3 regions of the Syntrophobotulus glycolicus DSM 8271 genome follow, and region 3 is predicted to be linked to each of the others. Evidence: riboswitches for the same ligand, from Rfam matches in the RefSeq annotation. Region 3 holds a riboswitch; each other region holds the start of a gene.

Region 1 (5,962 bases), 1.3 Mb from region 3:
CCAGATCATTTATTCTATTTTCCGGTACGCCAAGATACCTCCCTAATTCCATGACCATATTTCTCATCCTGTCGGCATGTCCTTCTGTAATAAAATCCCTGGCCTCCAGGGTCTTCATTAATGCCTTGACCGCATTATTTCTGACACTATTAATATGGTTCAGCTTCTCTCGATACATATGATCATCTGCTTCTTTATACAGTTCGTTCGCTTTTTTGTTTCTGTTATTACAGACAGCATAGCCCATAGAAATATTTAAGAGCAGCTGAGGATTTTCCCTGTTGTACTCATTTGCCCAATTCATAATTTTTCTGCAGATACTGTTGACATATTCTTCCGACTCATTATAAACAAGTACAGCAAACTCATCTCCTCCAATCCGGAATAAATGTTCTCCGGCAGTGGTGGACTGCTTGATGGATTGAGCCGCGGCAATCAGGATCTTGTCTCCTACTTCATGTCCTAATGTATCGTTAATCAATTTCAGGCCATCAACATCACAGATGATGATTCCATAATGACTAAAAATACCGCTCTCCAGCTTAACCAAATTTTGTTCAAAAGAATTCCTGTTCAGGATACCTGTCAGGGGATCATGCAGGCTGATATAAGCTAATTCACGTTCTTTTTCTTTGCGTTCTTTGATTTCAGATTGGAGCTCCTTGATCAAAGATTTATCCTGACAAATCATTACCGTGCCGACAGCGTCCCCTGCCTGATCATGAACGATGGAAACATGAAGACTGATCGGAATCTTTGTGCCAAAATAAGTCCTTCCGTTGATTTCTTCAATCAAGACCTGTTTGTCCTTTGCCGCCTTCTGCCATAAATCATTAAATTTAACCTCAATGATTTGTTCTAATCTACTTCCGGCAAGCTTATTTTTTTCATACCCTAATAATTGACTGCCTCTTTCATTAATTCTTAAAATATTGCCCAGAGGATCAGTAATGATTGCTACGTCCGTGATCTTATCAACGATATCCTCCGGGGAAATTAATGCGGAAATATTAAGCATTTTATACTTGATACTGGTATACAAAATTGCAAAGATGAGAATCAGGAACATAACATAATCCCAGTAGGATGAATATCGCAAGGTATAATGAAGAACCAGATCATTAAATAAGGTCAGAAGTAAAGTGATTATGCCGAAAGAAAACAAAATCCTGATTTGTTTTCTTTCTCTGGCCACTTTAGATTTTTGTCGCCATTTCCATATTACGACCAAACTGATGAGATCAAACATATAGATATAGATGATTTCCAGCCACCAAAAAATTTCCGGAATGACTGTTGCCCTGTTCTCAAAGGTATTAATGAAAATGTTGTATAAACTTAATAATACTCCCGGCAAAAAAATCATTGATCTTTTGCCGACAGTATTGCCCCACTCTTCTTTATGCCCGATAATCAGTGCCATGCTCAAAAGCAGTCCGGGATAATTCAGCCAGGTTAACTCTCCAACCCGAACCAGAAAATAATATATTTGGGGCTCACTCACATTCAGCAAAAACAGCTCCACTAATGTGCCGCCCGTAAACAATAGGCTCATTCTTACAAATAGAAGGTTGAGCTTGGATTTACTGCCGATAATATACGCGTAAACTCCCATTCCCAGATAGATTAATAAAGCCGTATAAATCAATAAAAGTTTAAACATCCTTTATACCCCCCATATTGAACCAAGGGAATACTCTCAAAATAAATAACAGCTCTGCAAGCTGTTATTTGCCGGCCTTAATAGCGGCCTGGCAGTCATTGATACTCTCATATCTTTAGACCCATAGCTTTGCGTCCCTGCATTTCCACAGGTTTGCCCTTAATATTCCAACCCTTTTTATTAAAAATTGGCATTCATTATTTTTCAATTTTTATATTTCGACTTATTTTTAATTTTTCCTTCCTTTTTTGTTTTATTTTTCTATTTTTACTTTATGCCGCTTGCGGGACAATATCCTGTCCCGGAAAAATTACCTTTTCCCGCTAGCGTCCCCTTTTGTCATCAGATAATAAGCGGCAAAACCGGTCAGCAAGATGAGTCCCAAAAGAGAGGCTATGGTTTGAGCGGGAGCCAGATGCAGCTTATGATAAGCCACCTGGTAGCTTCCGATCAGCCCGAAAAAGATAAAAGCGGCGGCAGAAACCAGCTTGATTGTTCTTTCAGGAATTTTTTTGGACATGACCACTCCCACAACTATTCCTATCGCATCCGCAATAAGCATCCCTGTGGTTGTGCCGATCAGGACTCCAAACGGATTGGCCGGAAATTTAGTTGCCAAAGCAATTGTAGCCAATTGAGTCTTATCTCCCAGCTCCGCAATAAAGAAAGCTATGGCCACTGTGGCCACGGCTCCAAAACGTGTCTCTCTTTTGTCTTCTCCCTCTAACTTATCCCCGCGAATAGTCCATAAGCCAAAAAGAATAAAAGACAAGGAAGCAATGGCCTGAACCCAGATATTAATTGCCTCATACCTTGTAATGAAAGTGCCTAAGGCCACTGCCCCGGCATGATTTAAGATCGTTGCAATAAAGACTCCGATCAATACTTTTGACGCTTTGTATTTGGTGGCAAAGGCCATCGCCAGAAGCTGCGTTTTATCCCCCATTTCGGCCAGAGTTACCGCTCCTGCCGATATCAGAGCAGCCAAGATCGTTCCGTTCATTTTTGTCCATCCTTTCAGTTGTCTTATTGTGTCCCGTTCTTCTTTATTTAAAGGCTGAAAAATAAAAAAACTTTTAACATAACCCGATTTAACCCGGATTATGTCAAAAGTCTCGTTAACCTTAAAGGTTGCATGGCCAGATGTTTAATCCATCAGTATGTTGACCCTGCAGTTCATAACTACTCCCTCTTAACTGCTTTATTTTACTATGTTCATGAAAAACATGTCAATAGCATATTCATTGATGCTTTGTTACCACTCGATGGTAATAACCGGTTTAATTAAATCTCTAGGCTTATCTTTCATCAGCATCAAAGCCTGTTCAATTTTTTCAAAACCTACAAAATGATGCGTAACAAGCTTGCCTGGATCTATTCTTCCTGTTTCCATAAGAGAAGCCAGTTTTTCCATCCGCAATCTTCCTCCGGGCATTAAGCCGCCTGCAATCGCCTTATGACTCATCCCGCAGCCCCACTCCGTACGAGGAATCTTAATATAGTCACCTTCTCCCAAGTAGTTCACATTCCCTATTCTGCCGCCTGGCTTCAGCATCCTGATTGCCTGATCAAAGGTATCAACATCTCCGCCCGCAATAATAACTCGATCAACACCCTTCCCCTCTGTCTTTGCCAAAATTTGCTCGACAATATCACCTTCGCGATAATTAATCACATCGGTAGCACCGTATTCTTTAGCAAGTTGAATACAATTGGGCCGAGATCCGACGGCATAAATATGGGACGCACCCCGTATGGCCGTTCCTGCTACCGCCATCAGTCCCACCGGACCGATTCCAACAACCACGACACTGTCACCATATTGGACATCGGCAAGTTCGACGCCATGAAGTCCCGTCGGCACCATATCAGAAAGCATGCAGGCCGCAGCAGGATCCATGCCTTTCGGCAGCAAAGCCAGGTTTCCGTCTGCGTCGTTTACATGAAACAGCTCTCCAAATACGCCATCTTTGAAATTGGAAAATTTCCATCCCGCAAGCAGTCCGCCGGAGTGCATCTGATAGCCGCCCTGAGCCTCCAATGAATTCCAGTCTGGAGTAATCGCCGGAACAATGACTTTATCCCCCGCTTTAAAAGCTCTGACCAGCGATCCAACCTCGACAACTTCTCCGACAGCCTCATGACCAAGAATCATATCATGACGATCTCCAATTGCACCGGCCCAAACTGTGTGTACATCAGAGGTGCACGGCGCAAGAGCAATTGGACGGCAAATGGCGTCTAACGGTCCACAGACGGGATTCTCCTTTTCAATCCAACCCGTACGTCCTATCCCTAACATTGCAAAACCCTTCATAATAAACCACTCCTTTAACTTATTTTGTGTTATATTTCACAAGTTCATTTATTCCTATTATAATCTATAATGTTTAAGTAGTCAATTTATAATTTATTATTATAATACATAATGTTTAGATTTTATTTCGCTGTCATCTCGTTATTTTCAGCTTATATTTATTGATACATAATAATGTTTCGGGCAATAAAGCGGATGTCCAAAAAGCTTTTTTTGTTCTTTGGACATCCGCTTATACAAAGAGAACCGAACCCAAAATCAAAATTTTTTGAGCCAGTCCTCTGATTTTCTTTATTATCCGCGGGCCTTTTCCATAATTTTAATTGCAGACGACAGTCCAATTCCAAAACGGCTGCATCCCGCCTCCATCATTTCGAGCAGTATACTCAAATCTCTGATTCCACCTGCCGCTTTAATTTTAGTTTTATTTTGAATTGCTGCCTTTATCAGTTTAATATGACGAACTGTAGTCGGTTCCGGGAGCCATCCTGTACTTGTTTTGATAAAAGAAACTCCCGCCTCCATAGCGATTTTACTGGCCCTTACGATTTCTTCATCAGTGAGCAATGTCACTTCAAGAATTGCTTTGACAGGTTTTCCTTCCGCAACATCCGTCACTGCTTTGATATCCCGAAAAACAAACTCATCATTTTGGGATTTAAGCTGAGAAATATTAATCACCATATCCAACTCATCACAGCCCATATTTAGCAATTCCTTCGCCTGAAAAACCTTGGCGGCGGTTGTATCACATCCGGACGGAAATCCTACGGTCCCGCCAACCATGATCTCCGGTTCATCCTTTAATTGTTCAATCAAATATGCTGTGAAACTGGGCAAAGCAAAAATACAAATAAATTGATGCGTTTTGGCAGCAGCAATCATTTTATCGATTTCTTCCAGCCTATGATGAGATTTTACACAGCTGATATCTATTATTCTGGGAAGATCAGATACAGATAAATTTTTCATCCTGCCATCTCCCTCTTATTTGTAGCGCCCGCTCATAGAAACCTCAAGCTCATATTGATCTCCAAGGATACTGACTTGATCGACACAAACAGGTTTTTGATCTTTATAACAAATTCGGCGGATACAAAGAAGGGCAGTACCCGGAGCCACGCAAAGCATTTCTGAATCTGTAAAATCAGCAGGCTTTGCATATATTTTGTCTTTTGCCGCGTCAATCTCGATCTGATATTTTTGTTCTAAAAATTGATAAAGCGCTGAAAACTGATTCGTATATTGTTCAATATTGGGAACTGTATGGTAGGGAATGTAATTTTTCATGATCACTACAGGTTTTTCATCAGCCAGTTGGATTCTTTGCACACGTGCCAATAAGTCCCCCTGCATCACTTGGAGTTCTTGCGCCAATTTTTCCGTTGCCCCAACCGTGTCAATATACATACTTTTGGTCCGGACAATATACCCCTTTCTCCTTAACGATTCAGTGACAGAGGTTACTTTGTTCAGATCCTGCTTTGTTTTGAAGTCCATCACTGTGGTGCCCCGGCCTTGCTTAATTGAAACCAAACCATCTTGTGCAAGCAATTCCATAGCACGCCGCACCGTTGAACGGCTGACATGAAAAATCTTTTCAAGCTCAGATTCAGTAGGAAGCAATTCTCCGATCAAATATTTACCCTGTTTAATGTCGTTTTTCACCAGATCATACATTGCCCTATATGAAGGTATTTTGCTCATAGCATAGCCCCTTTTCTTCAATTACCATAATCTTAACATTAAAATCATTCCAGGTGAATAAGCCGTCCAAAGCAGAAAAGATGTCTTATGCTGAATTTTTATTTATGATACGGCTCACCTCTGCTGATCCGGCACGCCCGGTAAAGCTGTTCCAGCAACAGCATTCTCATCAGCTGGTGGGGAAACGTCAGCTTGGAAAATGACCAGCGAAAATCCGCTCTTGCCCGCACCTCATCAGATACGCCCAGTGATCCTCCGATCACAAAGCAAATCCT
Region 2 (5,962 bases), 1.4 Mb from region 3:
AGCATAATTTCGGAAAGCCATATATGATAGGGGATACAATCTTTCCGCCAAGGAAGGAGCCGGGCGTTTTGATCATACCATTCCAAAAGTATACGGGGTAAGGCATGCTGAAGCCTCAGCCCGTCTTTGTCCGCTTGTACCGCGTGTGCAGATCCTTCTTCAGTCATCATTTTCCTCTCATGGGTTCTTCGTTTATGCTATCCTGCGACTCAGTGTTTTTCATTATAGCATAAAGAATGATCCTTTGAATATTTACGACAGCTTGGAAAAAACCGCTTGGTTATATTTTCCTTATTTTAACAAGGGCAGTTGGATGCCGGAAGTCCGAGCACAAAAAAATAAGCCCCGCGACAATGGGCAGGGCAAATCGTACGGTAACACCTTCTCTATTTATTCATCGACCCCAACCATAACGGAAGTAGCTTTAACGACGGCATAGGCTTCTCCCCCCACCTTCAGTCCAAGCTCTTTAACGGCCTCGAGGGAAATTGTTGCGGCTACTTTGTTTCCTGCGCCAATATCTAATACAACAATAGCATTGACAGCTCCTTCATTAATAGAAACAACTTTGCCTTTCCACTGATTCCTGGCACTGATTTTCATGACTTATCCCTCCCAATGTAATTTAATACCTCTATCTTAGCAATAATTACTATGGTTGACAAATATTTCGGGTATGATTTCATAATATTGGGTTTCTGAGCTCTTGCCCACCGCCTTTTACACCCGCCCTTCTTTCCTTGAATATACTATGGCTATCAATGCAATGATTGGAGTGGGTCACTTTGGACTACTGGATTGAAGTAGAGCAGGGAGTTCGGATTTATGTCAATGACATCAATCCATCCGGACATAGCCCCATCTTGTTTATGCACGGCTGGCCGGCAAATCATCACTTGTTTGAGTACCAGTATGATCAGCTTTTACAGCGGGGGTACCGCTGTCTGGGAATGGATGTCAGGGGTTTCGGACAATCCGATAAACCCTTGTACGGCTACGACTACAACCGGTCTGCCGACGATATCCGCTGCGTGGTAGAAGCAATGACGCTGAATAACTTTACCCTGCTTGGGCACTCTACCGCCGGGGCAGTTGCCGTCCGCTATATGAAACGCCACGAGGGATATGGAGTTTCCAAGCTTGTCCTCTGTGCCGCCGCTGCTCCCAGTCTCATTCAACGCCCGAACTTTCCCTATGGACTAAACGAAATGGCGGTAACCAACATAATCCAGGGTACATATCGCGACCGTCCGGATATGCTGAGAGACTTTGGAGAGATATTCTTCCACAACAAAGTGTCCGAACCTTTTGCCAGCTGGTTTCTTCAAATGGGTCTGCAAGCCGCAAGCTGGTCTACGGTCCAAGTGGCTAAGGCGTGGCTTTCAGAGGTACTCTTTGACGATCTTGCCTTTGTGAATATTCCGACCCTTATTCTCCACGGCATTCATGACAGAGTCTGTTTATTCCGTTTGGGTGTTGCTCAACATCAGGGAATAAAAGGCTCCATCTTTGTTCCGTTCAAGAATAGTGGTCATGGCCTGTTTTATGACGAAAAAGAAAAATTCAACGATCAGCTGATGCGGTTTGTCGGATAGGGATTTTTTCTCGTTTTTATCCCCATTGAATATTTCAAGGTCCGGTATTCCCTTGGTCTGCCACGGAGGTGTCATTGACAATGCCCACAATGTTTAATTGATTTTCTTTTGACAGGTCGACTAATTCAGAATTCACATAGATGATCGGCCTTGTGATGTTGTATTTGGGGATATGAATGACCTTCCCTGTCTCACCTGAGTTTAGCAATACCTGCGAACCTACATAATGAAAGATCAGGTTATTGACAAAAGTGTTCATGATGCTGATATCGTAAGTAGTTAATCCTTCCGTCATCAGGATATCAAGTGCCGTGAAGGGCGTGTATTTGCCCCTGTATTCCCTGTCGGAAGTCAACGCGTCATAGGTATCGGCAATTGAAACAATTTTTGTGTTCATATTCAGCTGCCTTCCGGTATATCTGTTCGGATAACCGGACCCATCTTCTCTTTCATGATGCAAGAGAACCCCTACCTTTATATCAGAATCCATGGAAATGATTTCTTTGATCATGTTATAGCCGTACATTGCATGTTTTTGGATCACCTTAAGTTCTTCAGAACACAATTTTTCTTTTTTGTTCAGTAAATCGAGCGGAATTTTAGTTTTGCCGATGTCATGGAGCAACCCTGTCTTAATAATGTTTTTTGTCTTTTTTTCGGTTAAATTCATCCATCTGCAAATCAGTGCCGAATAAAATGCTACATTTAAGCTGTGCTCGAATGTATAATTATCATGATTTTTTATATCACAAAGAAATTTCACAAGGTATTGGTTACACGCCATCTCACTAAAAATGAAATCGCTGATCATGTCAAGATTATTGATGTCGGCTTGATCATCATTCGACAAATTTTGGATTATCTTTTTAAGCGTTTTTATGTTATTCTCATAGTTTTCATAAAACTCATCAAGCTCCGGATCAATACCGGCGGATTGTCTTTTCTGCGCTGCCCTGAATATCCAAAAATCTTTGATCCCCATATTAATGAGGTTTTTCAGGATATATTCATTGATTATGGTATTTTTTGCTACAATGAGCAAACCATATTGATTGAATATATCAACAGCTACCTGATCTCCGATTTTGCAAGTAAAAGGTGATGCTTTAATCTTAATCATATAACCACCTTAAAGTATAATGTTCTTCCGTAAAACTCATCTAAGATATCTTAAACATCTAAGGCAGAATATTAATAAAAAGACAAATAAAATAAATCGTATTTATTTTATTTATTCGATTTTATTAATAATAAATAAAAGTCATAGCCCCCATAAGAGCGCCATGACTTTAAAATCACATTGTTATACGATTTTATGGCAACCCGGCTATCATGGTTAGATTACTTTAGACCCGTGGCTTTGTGTCCCTGTCTTTCGACAGGTTTACTCTTATCATATTTTTTCACATCTCTGTGCTTATGGTCACAATAATATATAGGACCAAAGAACTACACATTTATATCAGGTTACAATAAACGGGGAGAAAAGTCAACAAAATTCTTACTTTTTTTCACATTATATCCGTTTGTTGCTAATGAAGGCGAATCTGCGTTTTATTTACAAATATTTCGTTGTTGGTTTTAAGTATGGCTTCTCAATTTACAAACTGGCATCTCACCCCTTCTATCAGTTCATTGATCATCAATGCAATATATACTTTACATAAAGCAATTTATAATATATATTATAAGCATTAGGAGGTTTCCAATGAAAAATAAGCGAATGAAAATCGCCCGAATGGAATGTGATATGAAGCAAGAGGATTTAGCGAAAGCTGTAGGTGTCACACGCCAAACAATAGGGATGATTGAATCTGGGAATTACAATCCTACTCTTAATCTTTGCATAGCAATCTGTAAAGCGCTCGGCAAAACTTTAGATGGATTATTTTGGGAGGAATCGCAATGAAAAGAAAACACGGGTCAGATGAAAGAATTCTAATACAAAGCAGGAAAGTATTGAGTGAGGGATATACCCTTTTGATGATTATGCTTCTTGTATCTATCCTTGTGCAGCAGTTTCTGTTCGACGCTCCATTTGAACAGTATGCCGTTGAATTCATATGCTTTTTTGGTGTATACATTTATATTGTCATTCGAAGGTTAATGCTGGGAGTCAATCTGTTCGGCGACAAGGATACGACCAAAAAAATGACCTTACTGAATAGCCTAGTCACCGGGTTTATCATAACGATAATGAACGGTGTTCTGAACTATACCAAATATACGGAGAGCGCTAAAGAGCAGTTGGGATTTTTTATCATTACACTGTTGATTGTCTTTACGTGCGCAACTATTGGTTCATCCGTTATGTTGTCGATTCTCAATCATTTTAACAATAAAAAGCAACTGCAGATTCAGAAAAGATTGGATGAAGAAGAACGAGAAGACTAAGAAGAGGGGCTTTTGGGGGCTGAAAGAAAAAATAAGCTTATTTTCTTTTATAAGCAATCGCATCAATCTGCACATGAAGTCCATCCGGTCCGCCCCGATGGGCAAACTCAGTGCTTATCGTCTTTCTGGCCGGATACCTTTCTTTGAATCTTTCCTTAAAGACTCTCTCCATGACCGGGATATTCCACGGATCACGCATCATTACGTTTACCTGTACTACCGCGTCCAGGGTCAGTCCAATGGTCTCCAGGCGTTTGTTCATATCATCCAATGCGCCGTTGACTTGTGCTTCTATCGATCCGCCAATATTACCGACGCAAAAGGTCAGAAAGACAAAATCACCGGCTTCCACGATCCCCGAAAAGGCAAACTCCTCGTTTATCAGGCTTCTTTTAATCGTATCCATAATAAAGCTCCTTTCAAATGCTTTCACATCATCAAGGATAACAGGTCAATGACGACACCTGGCTGTCGTCTATTTTCAAGAATCATAATTTTTCAGGATTTTGTTTGCGGTATCAAGCAATTTTTTCTTTAATTGATCCGGCTCAAGCACAACCACCTGATCGCCGAACCCCATAATTACAGAAAACCATAGACGTTCTTTCTCCGGCAGGTACATCTCATAAATAAAACCACCATCCTCAAGCTCCTCGGCTATACTGCCGTTTAAATACTCCAACACTTGCTGTCTGACAGCGGGTTTACAATATAACTTTATCTTTAAATACCGCCGGATATCTCCACCTGTGCATTCCTCCAGAATGCGGGCGGTGTCCAGGTGCCTGCACGAAAAGGGCCTGTTTTTATGTTCCGCCCGGGTAATCCTCGCCAGTTTGAAGAGACGATAGTCCTTTTTCTTTTGACAATAGGCAAGAAGATACCACGAATACCATTTATATGTGAGCAACAGCGGTTCAACATCCCTTGCAGATACGCGGCTGTCCGCGTCGGAATAATCGATCTGAACAATAGTTTCTGTCCATATGGCTTTTTCCAGCAGGGAAAATGTCCTTTCCAGGTTATCCCCTTCCCGCAAGACGCCAAAATCCAGCGCCACACTCTGTCTCAATGATGAAACGGTAGAGAGCACCTTTTCAAGAGTCGAGTCGGCTTTTCCCTTTATGTATGCGGAACAAAAACCTTTCAGAGCAATAATGATGTTTTGGTAGTCTTCTTTGCTATATATTTGCTTATCCAGAGAAAAAGTTTCCGCAATACTGTACCCGCCAGCGGATCCATGGTATGTTACGATGGGAATTCCCGCCAGACAAAGCGTCTCAATGTCCCGCTGGATGGTTCGTTTAGAAACCTCAAAACGGTCAGCCAGTGTTTTGGCATTGACTATTTTATGGTTAAGCAGACATGTTGTTATCCCAAGTAATCTATCTATCCTCATCGTCTATTTCTCCAATATGAAAAGCAATAATCACAATCCTGTATTCGTGCCTGCCTATCTGTCTCAATTATAGTCTTTAATTTGGGAAAAAAGAAATTATCCTTTTGTGCGGATTTATCACCAGCCTTTGGAAAGAATTTACCGTCTATTTGCTCTCATCTTGATAGAAAATTTAAATACTATATTACTTTTTTCAACCTTTTGCCACGAACATCGTTCATCATTTCCATCATTGCCGTCATCAGCACAGTCAATATCATTAAGTAAAACGGGTATAGGCTGATATCGATTTTTTCAGCCAAAAACCCAAAAAACGGAGCCATGAATGTCGTTCCTACATATGCACATGCCATTTGCACCCCCATGATTGACTGTGATCTTTCTGCACCAAAATTGTCGGGAGTCTCATGCAATAAACTTGGATAAATGGGCGCGCATCCTAATCCCACAAGGACCAGCCCGCTAAGCATGGATATATTTCCAAGCGGAAGCAGCATAGACACAATACCCATCCCGGCGATCATCTGTCCGATACGGATCATATTTTTATCCCCGAGTTTCTCCGTGATGAAAC
Region 3 (5,962 bases):
AAAACGTATCCGGGGGATATTGGATTTACAACGGACAATATGAAAGCATAGTCAAGGTGAAGGACCCGGATGGCGGCACACCTGGCGGAAACGTTCCGTCTGCACCGCAAACCCTTACCGCAACCCCCGGCAATGGTCGGGTTACCTTAAGCTGGACAGCTCCCGCAAGCAGCGGCGACAGCGCGGTCACCGGCTACCAGGTATCCAGCGACGGCGGGGCAAGCTGGATCAATGTGGGACTGACCACCTCCTACATGTTTATTAACCTGACAAACGGAACGGAGTATGCCTTCAAGGTGCGGGCGGTAAGCAGCGCCGGCAGCGGAGCGGAAGCAAGCCGGATGGCAACGCCGACAGCCGCCCCCTCTGTGCCAACCGTCCCAAGAAACTTCACCGCCTCGCCCGGTTTCGCGCGGGTGATCCTCAACTGGGATGCGACCATGAGCAACGGCGGCAGCAGCATCATCCGATATGAGGTGTCCAAAGACAACGGCGCGGACTGGACGAGTGCCGGGCTGTATACCTCCTACGAATTTACTGGCCTGACAAACGGAACGGAATACACCTTCAAGGTGCGGGCGGTCAACAGCGCCGGCAATGGCGCGGAGGCAAGTGCGTCGGCCATGCCGTCGGATTCCGCCCAGACCAGTTTCACCGTAAACTTTTACAGCAACGGTGCGCTGTACACAAGCAGAAGCGTGCTCAACGGCTCCGCGCTTGGCGGCAGCTGGCCGGCAAATCCAGCGCGTAGCGGCTATACGTTCGGCGGCTGGTTCGCTGGCCAAAGCGGCTCGGGAACGAGGTACACAAGCTCCAGCGTTATCTCTTCCAACGTGGATTTGTACGCCAACTGGAGCTACAGCGGCGGAGGCGGAAACGGTCATGGCGGCGGTGGTTCCTACACGCCAGGCACCCCGACAACAACACCCGAAAAGAAACCTGACCAACCTGTTACGGCGTCTGCTCCCGTCACGGCAACAGCGGGTACAGGCGGCGCAGCCAGCGCCGTAATTTCGGATAAAACCATTACTGACGCTATCGCCAAAGCGCAGGCCGACGCCAAAGCGCAGGGCAAAACCGCAAACGGAACCTCTGTTGCGCTGAATGTCACCATGCCGCAGGGAGCAACTTCCCTGACAACAACCCTGACACAAAGCTCTCTGAATAGTCTTGTGAACGCTGGAGTAACCAGCCTTGAGATAAACGGTGCGCCGGTTTCCCTCGGACTTGATCTCGCTGCACTCAAGGAAATCCAGAAGCAGAGCGGAGGCAATGTTACGATCAGCTTCACCCCGGCGACCGGGCTTTCCGACGAAGCCAGGGCTCTTATTGGAAACAGGCCGGTATATAACATTACGATCAGCTATGTCAAGGACGGCAAGACCGTGAACATCACCAACCTTGGCAGCGGCACAGCGACCCTTTCCATCCCCTACACGCCGGCGAGCGGAGAAGCCGTGGGTTATCTGTTCGGCACATATGTGGACGCAAACGGCAAACCGGTCCGCATCGACGGTTCGGCTTATGACGCAAACGCAGGAGGAATCCTAATCCCCACCAATCATTTCTCGGTGTACGGCGTAGGCTATACGGCGCCGAGTGCGAAGTTCACGGATATCGGGAAGCATTGGGCCAAGGAAGCCATTGATTATGCGGTCGGCAGAGGACTTCTCTCCGGCACCTCGGAGACTACCTTTGCACCTGACACCGCCATGACGCGCGGGATGCTGGTAACGGCTCTCGGCGGACTGGCAAATGTGGATACCAAAGCATACACCATCAACAGCTTCACCGATGTGAAAGCAGACAGCGCCTTCCGCCCCTACATTGAGTGGGCGTATAAAAAAGGCATCATTCAGGGCATTGGCAGCCAGCAGTTTGCGCCTGACCGGGCGATTACCCGTGAGGAAATCGCTGTGATCTTCGCAAACTATGCAAAAGCCACCGGCTATAAGCTCCCTATTACCCGTGAGGCGACAACTTATGCGGACGCTTCCAGCATCGGCAGCGTGTACAAAACGGCAGTAACCGCCATACAGCAGGCGGGCATCATGATGGGCGGCACAGGCAACAGGTTTAATCCCAAGTCCAGCGCCACCCGCGCGGAGTTTTCCTCCATGCTCCACCGCTACATCAAGCTGACCATCGACCCCGCCACGGCCCAGGGCTGGGCGAAAAACGACGCCGGACAGTATCTCTATTACAGGGACGGCAAAGCGGTTACTGGAACACAAACCATCGACGGCGTGAAGTATTTCTTTGAAACAAACGGAACGCTCAAGACCGGCTGGGTGCAGGATGGCGGCAACTGGTACTTCTATTCCGGCAACATCCGGATCACCGGCTGGTGGGACATCGGCGCGAACGGCAACAACAAACGCTATTACTTCGACACTTACGGCATCATGGTTGCCGGCAAGTGGCTCCAGATCGACGGCAAATGGTATTACTTCTATGCCGACGCCTCCCTTGCCAAAAGCACCAAAGTGGACGGCTATGAGATAGGGCCGGACGGTGCGAGAAAACCAAAGTAACGGTAACAAAATATCGCTAAGGGCAAACCCGCTGAAAAACGGGGATGCCAAAGCTATAGGGTCTAAGGCGCATCTAACGCTATGATAGCTTGGCTGCCAAAAAAACTGCGCAGGGGAAGCGTCGCCCCGGCTGGGAAAGGCCGGGAAGAGCTTTCATGCGGGACGGTTTACCGTCGCGGCCCGATGTTGCCCCCCTGACATCCGGGATGCGTGGTCAAATAGGATGTTTTTCAAAATAGCTACCGCTGAATTGATTGATTTGGTCTGGCGGCAGAGCTACTGCGGCGGGGCGGCCATGCACATTCATCCGTTACGCCATAAGCTGCGGAAACGTCAAGCGTCATTGCGAGCCATGCGCCGCTCCGCCGTACCACTGTGCCGCCAGACCCCTATAGGGGGAACACCTATGAATACGCCATATAAGGAGTACCCATCCTTTATGCGGACAGCACAGCGGACCGGCTGCCGGAAGCAACAGCCAAAGCTTTGGCCGAGCTGAAGGTGACACGGACCATCCTGGTTGGCGGAGCGGCGGCTGGCTGGTCCTAGCGGGTGAAGCCGGGAAGAGTGGTCTGACGGAGGAACAGGAACAACTGCTGAAATCGGTCAAAGGGAAAGTCAAAGAAGCCGGCGTTTTCGGCGGCCCGGCGGCGGTTCCCAATGCTGCGCTGGAGGCGGTTAAAGCCTTGCTGGAATTGAAAATCTGAAGAGGAATGACCAGTGATGAAGGGAGATCGAGAAAGCGAAAAGGGGCGGCTTAGCGAAATAAACGGACAGGAGAAGGGTACGGGCGAACGGACAGGCAGACGATAACCGTCCTAAACAAAGGTTTTCTTTTCCTAGCGAAAACGGTCAGCAGTTGTGTAGTGTGGAATACAGTCACCATAGAGAAAGAGCCGATAACGGTGAGCTCAATCACGGTTATCGGCTCTGCGTCTTAGTGTCTGGCTCTTTGGTAACTAATGGATTGAATTGTCGGACCTTGATTAAGGCTTCCTGTTTGCACTTCGGACAGAACAATGGGAAGTTTTCAAGTATTGTGCCCGGATGTATTATCGTTCGCCGTTCAGAGCTAAGCCAAGGTCAGTCGGCCTTCTTCATCGACTGAGTTCAGTCAGGTTTCTGTGCGTCAAAGATGTGATCAGGTTAACAAGTCATTTAAACGAATGATTTTACTGCCTTTACGTTCGTAATAACGCAGCATTTCGTCAATTTTCCTTTTATCATAGCTGGTAATGCAATCTGATAAAACATTAACGCCATAATTTGCTTTGCGTAAGTTGTAACAGGTTGATTTAACACAAGCAACAGCATCTGCTCCTGTTATGTAGAAATCACAGAGTTCATTTTTACGAATAAAGTCTGTAAATTCTTCACTGCTTAAGGCGTTTCCTTTGTATTTTGTAAAAACATTTTTTGATACGATGTTCAAGTCCGAAACGAATTCAGACCCAGAGGTCTGGGGTTTAAACGTCCTCGTACCGGCTGATAAATTTTCATGCCTTAGATAAATAACATGAAGATCATGCTTGACGGCCCAATCAATCGCTTTATTGATATTGCCAATAATATCCTTATAATTTTTTGTTATGTCATTTTGAAGATCAATGATGACTAAGGCTTTTTTTTGCATCGTGTCTCCTCCTGATCGGTAGATTGATTTGTTTGCTTTTTTATTGTACTGTGTAATTGTTGACAACAGTATGGCAACAATCAATAAGGATCAAAAGAAATTTGAAAGGGAGGCTGTCAGATGAAAGTTGACAGGCTGGTCAGCATGATTATGATACTCCTTGATCGAGAGCGGGTAGGCGCACAGGAGTTAGCAGATCTGTTTGAAGTTTCACCCCGCACAATCTACCGCGACATAGACACGATCAACATGGCGGGTATTCCTGTGCGCGGGGCATCGGGAGTAGGCGGCGGCTTTGAAATCATGCAGGAATACAAGCTTGATCGAACGGTTTTTTCGACGGCCGACCTTTCCGCGATCTTGATGGGGCTTTCCAGTCTTTCCAAGATAATACGGGGTGATGAACTGGTAAACGCCCTTGCCAAAGTCAAGAGCTTTATCCCCGCCGGCAGAGCGAAAGACGTTGCATTAAAAGCAAATCAAATAGACATAGACTTAAATCCGTGGATGGGCAACAGAAACAGACAACCCGATTTAGAAATGATCAAAACAGCTTTGCGGGAAAGCAAGCTGCTTTCCTTTGAATATGCAGACCGCTACGGAAATAAAACCGCACGGACAGCCGAGCCCTATCAGCTTGTATTGAAAAGCAGTCAGTGGTATTGGCAAGGGTATTGCCATAAAAGAAATGATTTTCGCTTATTCAAACTATCCCGCACATCAAACCTGCAAATACAAGAGGAATTTTTTACGCCGCGAGATCATCAAAAACCGCAGTTGGATTTTACGGATATTTTGGCAACCATGCAAACCAAAATCAAAATTCGTATTCATACATCTGTCAGGGACAGGGTACTTGATTATTGTACGGATGAACACTTTTCGCCAGACGGTGATGAGCATTACATGGTTCGTTTTCCTTTTATCGAGAACGAATACTACTATAATATTCTTTTCAGTTTTGGGGATAAATGCGAGTGTTTGGAGCCGTTACATATCCGCGCAGAAATGAAGCGCAGAATACATGAGATAGCTGCCTTATACGAAAACTAGAACAGGGAGTCTATGCTGATATTCACCTAAATCGTGGAATAAATCGCGAGCAGAACGCAAAAAGTCGTTTGAACTTTTGTTGTTCATTGCTCTAAGGTGGTTAGAATTTATGTACAGTGATGACCATGTAGCCGATGGCGAGGGAAGAACGGAAGGCGTGGAAGGCCAAAAAGCAGCGTAAGGCTTTGATCATACGCGGTGCTTGCCAGGCGGGCAAGACCTGGCTGATGAAGGAGTTTGGGGCCACCCATGATGACAAGGTGGTCGATAGATCTTGAAACGCCCCGCCCGACCGGAGCTCACGCTCCGTGGCCCGCCGGCATATCCTGTTAGCAGACCAATGAATGAAAGGGCGGGCAACCGGAATGAGCGATCTACCTGCCGACCGCACGCCGCTTGTGATTGCGGCTGAAATAAACATGATTACCCATCAAACCAAAAAAATCCTCCTGACCTCTGCCATCGAGATCGGCCGCCGGCTGACAGAAGCCAAGGCCCTGGTCAAACACGGGGAATGGGGGAAATGGCTGGAAAAGTCGGTGAGCTATTCCCAGAAAACCGCCGGCAGGCTGATCAAGCTCTATGAAGAGTACGGGTCTCGATTGTCTGACGGGACAGGCGGCCCAAATTGGACACCAGTGTCCAATTTGACTTATACCCAGGCCCTCCTCCTGCTGAGATTGCCGGAAGAGGAACGGGAGGAGTTCATCGCTGAAAACGATGTTCCAGGCATGAGCAAAGA

Evidence for each region. A riboswitch is a leader RNA that binds a small molecule or an ion and turns the genes downstream of it on or off. The one in region 3 is predicted to bind cyclic di-GMP.
Region 1: it holds a riboswitch for cyclic di-GMP, as region 3 does, so the genes downstream of both, SGLY_RS17300 (histidine kinase N-terminal 7TM domain-containing diguanylate cyclase/phosphohydrolase) here and SGLY_RS17870 (hypothetical protein) in region 3, are expected to answer to the same signal.
Region 2: it holds a riboswitch for cyclic di-GMP, as region 3 does, so the genes downstream of both, SGLY_RS15955 (HD-GYP domain-containing protein) here and SGLY_RS17870 (hypothetical protein) in region 3, are expected to answer to the same signal.

The regions. Positions count from the first base shown of each region.
Region 1 covers NC_015172.1:3,347,611-3,353,572, forward strand. The annotation lists gene SGLY_RS17300 (histidine kinase N-terminal 7TM domain-containing diguanylate cyclase/phosphohydrolase) at 1-1,663, opposite strand, end outside; cyclic di-GMP riboswitch class I at 1,743-1,831, opposite strand; gene SGLY_RS16565 (TMEM165/GDT1 family protein) at 1,974-2,666, opposite strand; gene SGLY_RS16570 (NAD(P)-dependent alcohol dehydrogenase) at 2,919-3,980, opposite strand; gene deoC (deoxyribose-phosphate aldolase) at 4,275-4,952, opposite strand; gene SGLY_RS16580 (GntR family transcriptional regulator) at 4,968-5,687, opposite strand; gene rlmH (23S rRNA (pseudouridine(1915)-N(3))-methyltransferase RlmH) at 5,786-5,962, opposite strand, start outside.
Region 2 covers NC_015172.1:3,222,795-3,228,756, forward strand. The annotation lists gene mutY (A/G-specific adenine glycosylase) at 1-167, opposite strand, end outside; gene SGLY_RS15945 (TOBE domain-containing protein) at 391-603, opposite strand; gene SGLY_RS15950 (alpha/beta fold hydrolase) at 786-1,595, shown strand; gene SGLY_RS15955 (HD-GYP domain-containing protein) at 1,630-2,715, opposite strand; cyclic di-GMP riboswitch class I at 2,910-2,994, opposite strand; gene SGLY_RS15960 (helix-turn-helix transcriptional regulator) at 3,304-3,504, shown strand; gene SGLY_RS15965 (DUF6773 family protein) at 3,501-3,989, shown strand; gene SGLY_RS15970 (RidA family protein) at 4,027-4,395, opposite strand; gene SGLY_RS15975 (helix-turn-helix transcriptional regulator) at 4,471-5,388, opposite strand; gene SGLY_RS15980 (MFS transporter) at 5,568-5,962, opposite strand, start outside.
Region 3 covers NC_015172.1:1,222,893-1,228,854, forward strand. The annotation lists gene SGLY_RS17055 (S-layer homology domain-containing protein) at 1-2,534, shown strand, start outside; cyclic di-GMP riboswitch class I at 2,546-2,635, shown strand; gene SGLY_RS17870 (hypothetical protein) at 2,758-3,033, shown strand; partial or broken gene SGLY_RS17500 (cysteine-rich KTR domain-containing protein) at 3,456-3,617, opposite strand; gene SGLY_RS06145 (cysteine hydrolase family protein) at 3,676-4,167, opposite strand; gene SGLY_RS06150 (helix-turn-helix transcriptional regulator) at 4,288-5,220, shown strand; gene SGLY_RS18100 (hypothetical protein) at 5,355-5,498, shown strand; gene SGLY_RS06155 (DUF3102 domain-containing protein) at 5,586-5,962, shown strand, end outside.